2 regions of the Azospirillum sp. A26 genome follow, and region 1 is predicted to be linked to the other one. Evidence: riboswitches for the same ligand, from Rfam matches in the RefSeq annotation. Region 1 holds a riboswitch; the other holds the start of a gene.
The links. A riboswitch is a leader RNA that binds a small molecule or an ion and turns the genes downstream of it on or off. The one in region 1 is predicted to bind cobalamin.
Positions count from the first base shown of each region.

Region 2: linked by a shared signal. The riboswitch ahead of ABNQ39_RS33535 (CbtB domain-containing protein) and the one ahead of ABNQ39_RS37065 (ribonucleoside-diphosphate reductase subunit alpha) in region 1 are both predicted to bind cobalamin.

Region 1 covers NZ_CP170478.1:234,246-238,654, reverse strand. The annotation lists gene ABNQ39_RS37070 (ribonucleotide-diphosphate reductase subunit beta) at 1-462, opposite strand, end outside; gene ABNQ39_RS37065 (ribonucleoside-diphosphate reductase subunit alpha) at 512-2,455, opposite strand; cobalamin riboswitch at 2,572-2,818, opposite strand; gene ABNQ39_RS37060 (hypothetical protein) at 2,935-3,642, opposite strand; gene ABNQ39_RS37055 (CbtA family protein) at 3,753-4,409, opposite strand, start outside.
Region 2 covers NZ_CP170476.1:573,892-578,300, reverse strand. The annotation lists gene ABNQ39_RS33550 (branched-chain amino acid ABC transporter permease) at 1-150, opposite strand, end outside; gene ABNQ39_RS33545 (ABC transporter ATP-binding protein) at 169-891, opposite strand; partial or broken gene ABNQ39_RS33540 (ABC transporter ATP-binding protein) at 884-1,650, opposite strand; cobalamin riboswitch at 1,969-2,199, shown strand; gene ABNQ39_RS33535 (CbtB domain-containing protein) at 2,245-2,436, shown strand; gene ABNQ39_RS33530 (CbtA family protein) at 2,447-3,238, shown strand; gene cobW (cobalamin biosynthesis protein CobW) at 3,253-4,314, shown strand.

The sequences.
Region 1 (4,409 bases):
GTGCATGTAGTCGGCCTTGTCGCGCATCTCCGCATAATCGCGGAAGGCGGCGAACTCGGTCTGCGGCATGCCGATGGTGGTCAGCAGCAGGGCATAGGCGTCGATGTGGACCGTCTCCATGTTGGTGAAGGCGGCCATCATCATCTGCACTTCCAGCGGCTGGAAGATCGGCATGTAGCGCTTCAGGTAATTGTCGCTGACCTCGACATCGCTCTGGGTGAAGAAGCGGAAGATCTGGGTCAGCAGGTTCCGTTCGCCATCGGTGACGCGGTCGGAGGTCCAGTCCTTGATGTCCTCGCCGAGCGGGACTTCCTCGCCCATCCAGTGCACCTGCTGCTGCTTCTTCCAGTAGGCGTAGGCCCAGGGGTAGCGCTCGACATTGTAGGCGGCGGAGCCCTGCAGCAGGCCGACGCGGCCGGTGCCGATCAGGCTGACGGGATCGAGGTGGAGAAGCGAGGTCATGGCGACGGATCCGTGATGGCGGAAAGGAGGGGTGCGGTCGGACCGCCGGTCACTGGCAGGCGAGGCATTCCTCGTAGTCGGTGCGCGGCGTCTGCATTGCCTCCGCCTTGCCCATGGCGCTGTCCTTGCCGGCGAATGCGGCGCGCTGCACCGACTTGGAGCGGCAGTAGTAGAGGCTCTTCAGCCCCCGCTCCCACGCCGTCCAATGCAGCATGTGCAGGTCCCACTTGTCGATGTCGCCTGGCAGGTAGAGGTTGATCGACTGGCTCTGGCAGAGGAAGGGCGTGCGGTCGGCGGCGAATTCGATGATCCAGCGCTGGTCGATCTCGAAGGCGGTGCGGAAGACGGCCTTCTCATCTTCGCCGAGGATATCGAGGTGTTGGACCGAGCCCTCATGCTCGATGATCGACTGCCAGATCTCCGGCCGGTCGGCGCCCTTGGCGGCCAGCAGCCTCTCTAGATGCGGGTTGCGCACCGACATCGAGCCGGACAGCGTCTTGTGGGTGTAGATGTTGGCCGGGATCGGCTCGATGCAGGCACTGGCCCCGCCGCAGATGATGCTGATCGAGGCGGTCGGTGCGATCGCCAGCTTGTGGCTGAAGCGCACCATCATGTTGCGCTCGGCGGCGTCGGGACAGGGGCCGCGCTCGTGGGCCAGTGCGACCGAAGCGGCGTCGGCGTCGCGGCGCAGCTTGCGGAAGAAGCGCAGGTTCCACACCTTGGCCATCGCACCCTCGAAGGGTATGCCACGGGCCTGGAGGAAGGAGTGGAAGCCCATCACCCCGAGCCCGACAGACCGTTCGCGCATCGCCGAATAGACGGCGTTCTCCATGCCCTCCGGTGCGTCCTCGATGAAGCGGGTCAGCACGTTGTCGAGGAAGCGCAGAACGTCCTCGACCAGCCCTTCCTCGCCTTTCCACTCGTCCCAGGTCTCCAGGTTCATCGAGGCGAGGCAGCACACCGCCGTGCGGTCGTTGCCCAGATGGTCCTTGCCGGTCGGCAAGGTGATCTCGCTGCACAGGTTGGAGGTGGTGACGCGCAGGCCAAGCTCGCGCTGGTGCTTGGGCAGGGCGCGGTTCACCGTGTCGCCGAACAGCAGGTAGGGCTCCCCGGTCTGCATGCGGACTTCCAGGATCTTCTGCCAGACCTGACGGGCGTTGGCGTGCCTGAGGACGGTGCCGGTCTTCGGGCTGATCAGCGGGAAGGGTCTGTCATCGCGTACCGCCTCCATGAAGGCGTCGGTGATGACGATGGCGTGGTGCAGATTCAGGCTCTTGCGGTTGAAGTCGCCGGAGGATTTGCGGATCTCCAGGAACTCCTCGATCTCCGGATGGTGGATGTCGAGATAGACGGCGGCCGAGCCGCGGCGCAGCGACCCCTGGCTGATCGCCAGCGTCAGGCTGTCCATCACCCGGATGAAGGGGATGATGCCCGACGTGCTGCCGCAGCCCTTCACCGCTTCGCCGATGGAGCGGACCCCGCCCCAATAGGTGCCGATGCCGCCGCCGTTCGACGCCAGCCGGACATTCTCGTTCCAGACTTCGACGATGCCGTCCAGCGAATCGGGCACGGCGTTGAGAAAGCAGGAGATGGGGAGGCCGCGGGTGGTGCCGCCATTGCTCAGCACCGGGGTTGCCGGCATGAACCAGAGGCGCGAGATGGCGTCGTAGATCCGCTGGGCATGCGCGGCGTTGTCTGCGTAGGCGGCGGAGACACGGGCGAACAGGTCCTGATAGCTCTCGCCCGGCAGCAGGTAGCGGTCGTCCAGCGTCGCCTTGCCGAAGGCGGTCAGCAGGGCATCGCGGCTGCGGTCGAGGCGAATGACGGAGGGGTCGGGCGGCGTCCAGCGCTCCGTGGGGGCGCGGCCGCCGGTTTGCCCGGACGGGCGCCGGGGCAGCGTCAGCAGGTTCCCGTGACGGTCGAAGCCGTTGGCCAAATCCCGGGTGAAGTCCTGGGCAAGGTCCTGGGCGAGGTCTTGAGCGAGCGCCGGCATCCGTGATCCCTTGTTCTTGTGCGACGGGAGCGGCACGGGAGCACGACTTGCGGGAAGCGCAGGCGCAAAAAGGCCCCGCCGATCGGCAAGCGCACCACCGGGACACCCCGCCCGTGGACGTTCATTCGGTTACGGCAGGTCTCCTGGCTTGCGGGTCACCGCAGTTTCGTCCGGCCTTCCCGGCGCCGCCCTTGGAAAGGGTTGGCACCAGTGGCGCTGAAAACGACGAAACCGCTCTCCGCTCACAGTTGCGGGGGCAGCGCCGGCCTTGCCGCACGTCCCTGATACAGGGTGGCGGCTCACCGGCTTCCCTCTTAGCCCTAGATATAGAATATCCAGGGAACCGTAACGCAAGATGAAGTAGCGGGAAGCCCCGGCGGTGTCAAGCCATACCGATGGCCGAATACGGTTCATGCGAGACCCGCCAAGAGGAAAGGGCGAGCCGCAACCGTCGACACGCGGCTGGCCCCGACAGCTCCTTATCTCGCCGTGCTGCCCGCGCCGATCCGCGCCATTCCCCTCCACAAGCCGCCGACAGCGGCTGCCAGGAGAACCGCGACCCCGGACAAGGATAACAGGCTGGTTGGGTGGAACGGTACGTCGATCCAATGAGGGGCGATCACGTCGGCCGTGTTGAAGGGGTCGCCGCTATAGGCGCAGAGCATCGGCGCGGTTTCCTTCGCCAGCATCGCCATGGCCACCCGGTTCAGCAGTTGGCTGGCCTCTTCCGGACCATGTCCTTGAACACCTTCGCGATCACGCAGATGCAGAAGCAGAGCCATGGTCCCGGACAAATAGGCATGGCTGCATTCGTTGAAGGGACTGTCCTCGTCGGCAAGGCTATCTGGGACCATCCCCCACAGGCAGGCCATGCGCTGGATGTCGACGAAGTTGCGCAGCCGGATCAGGGTTTCGTCACGCCGGGATTGGCGATCTGCCACACGGAGGACCGCTTCCCGGTATTCGGCGACCACGGCCAGCTGGTCATGAGTCAGACCCGGAATGGGAAGGCCGTCCGCGGCCACGACGCTCGACCGGTGAGCGATCGCCCGCCCCGGCATGGCCGCGACCAGCAGAACACCGATAAGGCACGGCACCATCGCCTTCAACACCGGGAAGCGGTGCCCGCGATCTCCAGCCGGCTTTGTCCGGAGGCGGCAACGGAAACGCTGAATGGGCGTTTGCAAGGACTTCGCTCCTGTGTGCCGGAGTTTCCGGAAACACCTGGCGGCCGGAAAGCAAGAGGCCGGCATTTAGCCGGCCTCTCGTGATCATCGATCCGTCTTCTGAAACGTGGTCAGGCGGACCGGACCCGCAAGGCAGCGGCCCCACCGGTCCGGCCGACGAGCACCCGCTCGGCCAGGGCACCGAAAGCGAGGCCGATCACCGTCCACATCAGGAATTGGATGCCAAGCGAGGCGACGCGGAACTTCCACAGAAGAAGGGCGGGGAATTCCGACGGCACCTCGTTGATGTCCGGCAGCAGCGCGCTGACGACGGCGACGATGGCGACGAAGGCCACGGCGGCCAGGATGCCACCGTTCCAACCGCCCAGACGCACGGCCAGTGACCGCTGGAACGTCACAGCGAATGCGAGCGCCGCGATGGAGAAGACCATCATGAAGAAATACAGCCCGGTGCGGTAGCCGATGGTTTCCGGAACACCGACCGCCGGCGGGTTGGCGGGGTATTTCAGATCCGGGACGAGATAGATCGCCACGAACGCGGCAGCCGCCAGCAGGGCGGCGAGCGCACGCGGGCTCAGGCTGCCGATCCGGCCATAGGCGAAGGCGAACACCAGGGCGAACAGCCCGCCGATTCCAACCCCGTAGACCACGACTCCGGTCAGCAGGCCGATGGAGGCCTGGACCTCACGGCTGACCAGCTCGGGTTCGGCCGGTTCGCCGGCCTTCTGGGCCGCCTGTTCTTCAAGGGCGATCGCCTGCTCGACCAT
Region 2 (4,409 bases), on a different replicon from region 1:
CAAGGCGCCATGCGCCATGTTGACGACATTGAGCATCCCGAAGATCACCGCCAGCCCCAGGCTGAGCAGCGCATAGAAGGAGCCGTTGATCAGGCCGAGCAGAAGCTGGCCGAACAGGGCTTGCGGCGGAATGCCGAACAGGTGCGACATCGGACTGTCCTCTCCCGCTCACACGCCGAGATAGGTGTGCAGCTTGTCCATGTTGGCGTGGAGCTGGTCGTTGGGGATCATGTCGACCACATGGCCTTCCTCCATCACGTAATGGCGGTCGGCGATGGTGGTGGCGAAGCGGAAATTCTGCTCCACCAGCACGATGGTGAAGCCGCGCTGTTTCAGGGCGCGCACCGCGACGCCGATCTGCTCGATGATGACCGGAGCCAGCCCTTCGGTCGGCTCGTCCAGCAGGATCAACGTGGCACCGGTGCGCAGGATGCGGGCAATGGCCAGCATCTGCTGCTCGCCGCCCGACAGCCGCGTGCCCTGCGTCGAGCCGCGGCCCTTCAGGTTGGGGAACAGCTCATGGATTTGCGGGACCGTCATCCCGCCCTCCCTGACCACCGGCGGCAGCGTCAGGTTCTCGTCCACGCTGAGGCTTGAGAAGATGCCGCGCTCCTCCGGCACATAGCCGATGCCGAGGCGCGGGATTTTGTGCTGCGCCATGCCGATCAACTCGCTGCCCTGGAAGCGGATCGAGCCGGTGCGCTTGCCCATGATGCCCATGATGGCGCGCATGGTCGAGGTCTTGCCGGCGCCGTTGCGGCCCAGCAGCGTCACCACCTCGCCCTGCCGCACCTCCAGGCTGACGCCGTGCAGCACATGGCTTTCGCTGTAGAAGCCGTGCAGGTCGGCGATCTCCAGCATGGCCGTCTTGGTGTTCATCCCGTCAGGCATGTCCGGTCCCCATATATGCTTCCATCACCTGCGGGTTCTTCGAGACGACCTCGTACGGCCCCTCCGCCAGGATCTCGCCGCGGCGGAGCACGGTGATGGTGTCCGACAGGTGGGCGACGACCGACAGGTTGTGCTCCACCATCAGCACGGTACGGTCGGCGGCGACGCGCTTGATCAGGGCGGCGGTGCCCTCGATGTCCTCATGGCCCATGCCGGCCAGCGGTTCGTCGAGCAGCATCACCTCCGGGTCGAGCGCCAGGGTGGTGGCGATCTCCAGCGCGCGCTTGCGGCCATAGGGCAGCTCGGCCGCCAGATGGCCGGCCCAGGGGGTGAGGTTGACCGCCTCGATCAGCTCCAAAGCCCGGTCGTGCAGGTCGTGGAGCGACGATTCGGACTTCCAGAAATGGAAGCTGGTGCCGAGCGGCCGCTGGAGCGCGACGCGGACATTCTCCAGCACGCTGAGGTGCGGGAAGACGGCGGAGATCTGGAAGGAGCGGACCAGCCCCATCAGCGCGATGTCGGCCGGCTTGGTGCGGGTGATGTCGCGGCCCTTGTAGAGGATTCGGCCGCGGGTGGGGTGAGGAACTTGGTCAGCAGGTTGAACACTGTGCTCTTGCCGGCGCCGTTCGGGCCGATCAGCGCGTGGATGGTGCCGCGGCGAACCTGAAGGTTCACATCCCGAACCGCCACGAAGCCCTTGAACTCCTTCGTCAGACCACGCGCTTCCAGGATGATGTCGTCGTTCGGTGCGGCGTTCATCGGTCGCGAATTCTCCTCCCGTTCGTCCTTATGTCCCGGGCATATGCCCGGCGGCCGCCGTGCGGCGGGACGTTTCACCGATTGTTGTACGCACGAAGCATGCCACATGCGGGGTCGCTTCGGCCGGGCCGCCTGACCCATTGTTTCTCCGCGGGTTTCGCTGCGGCGTCCTCCCCCTGGCCGACACCCTTGCGTCGGAAAGTGTCGGATCCCTGGACACTCTGTCTACAAAACATGACAGCATCCAAAGTGTCTGCATGCAAGATCGTCCGTGTGGCAGACGCCTTATTGTGGGCTTGCCAAACGGGCGCGGCACTGCGATGGTGGCTGTCCAACGGTGCCCTGCCCGTCCTGACGGGCGGCGGGGATAATAGGGAATGCGGTGCGGAGCTTTCCGGGATCCCCGGAAGCGCCAATGCCGCGGCTGCCCCCGCAACTGTAAGCGGCGAGCATCCCGTCCATCATGCCACTGGCCCTCCGCGGCCGGGAAGGCGGACGGCGATGCAGCGACCCGCAAGCCAGGAAACCTGCCGGCGGACTTGACCGACCTTTTCCAACCCCGCCGGGTGTGGCGGGAGAACAAGGATGTTTTCTATGAATGCCCGTTCGATGAACGCCGCTGCCGCCAGTTCCGCGACCCGCAGCGCCGCCCAGACTGCGGTCGCCGCCTTTGCCGCGATCCTGCTCGGCAGCTTCCTGCTGTACGGCGTCGGCTTCGCCCAGCCGCAGCAAATCCACGATGCGGCGCACGACGCCCGTCATTCCTTCGCGTTCCCCTGCCACTAAGCAGCGGGTCATGGATTTGATCCGGCGGCTGTTCACAGCCGCTCTGGTCGCGGGCGTGCTCTCCGGCACGGCCGCTTCCGTCGTTCAGCAGGCGACGACCGTCCCGCTGATCCTCGAAGCCGAGAAATACGAGGTGGTGACCCCGCCTCCCGCAACCGCCGCGCCTACGACTGCCGCTCCGGCTGGGGCTCCGGCCGCCAGCCACGCCGAAGGCCACCAGCATGGCCCCGTGCGCGAGATCGGCGAAGGCGTGCCGGTCACCCTGGACGAGGCGATGCAGCGCATCGGCCTGACCATCGCCACCAACCTGATCGCCGGTGTCGCCTATGCGCTGCTGCTGGCGGCCGCGATCCTGCTGGCCGGCCGGCCGGTCGATGCCCGCCGCGGGCTGGTCTGGGGCATGGGCGGCTTCGTCGCCGTCTCGCTGGCCCCGTCCTTCGGTCTGGCCCCGGAGCTGCCGGGCATGGCCGGGGCCGAGCTGGAGCTGCGTCAGCTTTGGTGGCTGACCGCCGCGGCCGGTGCCGGCGTCGGCATCGCCACCCTCGCCTTCGCCCGCAACCGTCTGGTCATCGCCGTCGCCGTTCTGGCCGCAGCGCTGCCCCATCTGATCGGCGCCCCCCATCCGGAAAGCGCCGAGGGTGCCGTTCCGCCGGAACTGGCCGCCCGCTTCGTCACCGCCTCGCTCGGATCCGCCGCCCTGTTCTGGGCGATCCTCGGCTCCGTCTGCGGCTGGCTGATGAGCGGCGTGGTCGAACCGGCCGAACGGCAGCCGGCCCTGCGGGTTCAGCCCGGCGCGCGTTAAGGAGGCTCCATCCCATGTCCGCTCTTGCGAAAACGGCCGCCGGCAAGGTTCCGGCGACCGTCATCACCGGCTTCCTCGGCGCCGGAAAGACCACGCTGATCCGCGGCCTGCTGGAAAAGGCCGACGGCCGCCGGCTGGCGCTGATCATCAACGAGTTCGGCGATGTCGGCATCGACGGCGACATCCTGCGCGCCTGCGGCAACCCGACCTGCACCGAAGACGACGTGATCGAACTGGCGAACGGCTGCCTGTGCTGCACCGTCGCCGACGACTTCGTCCCGGCCATCGAGAAGCTGCTGGCCCGCCCGGACCCGCCCGAGCACATCGTGATCGAGACCAGCGGCCTCGCCTTGCCCAAGCCGCTGGTCCAGGCTTTCAACTGGCCGGCGATCAAGACGCGGGTCACGGTCGACGGCGTCATCGCCGTGGTGGACGCCTCGGCCGCCGCGGAGGGCCGCTTCGCCCCCGATCCGGCCGCGCTGGAGGCCCAGCGCGACGCCGCCGGCACCGTCGACCACGAAACGCCGATCGAGGAGGTGTTCGAGGACCAGCTGCTCTGCGCCGACCTGATCGTCGTCAACAAGACCGATCTGCTGGCCGACGGCGACCTCGCCCGTGTCGAGGAGCTGATCCGCGGCGCCCTCGCCCACACGGTCGGCCGCGACGCCAAGCTGGTCCGTGCCTCCCAGGGTGCGGTCGATCCGCTGGTTCTGCTCGGTGTCGGTGCGGCGGTGGAGGACGATCTTGCCAACCGTCCCAGCCATCATGACGGTGAAGAGGGCCACGACCACGACGACTTCACCAGCTTCGTGATGGAGTTGCCGGCGCAGCCCGATCCGGCCGCCCTGGCGATGACGCTGGAGAAGGTCGCCGGCCTGCATGGCGTTCTGCGCCTGAAGGGCTTCATCGACGTGCCCGGCAAGCCGATGCGCCTGCTGGTCCAGGGTGTCGGCACCCGCATCCAGACCCACTACGACCGGCTGTGGAAGGCGGGCGAGGAGCGCCGCAGCCGTCTGGTGGTGATCGGCGAGACCGGGCTGGACCGCGATGCGGTGACGCGGGCGGTCGTTGGGTAAAAGTTTCGGGTAAGAGTTAGAGTAGTGCGGCGACCGCCCCCTCCTTGACCTTCACCGTTTTTCGAGGGGGAGGGGGCGGTCGCCCCTGGACATCA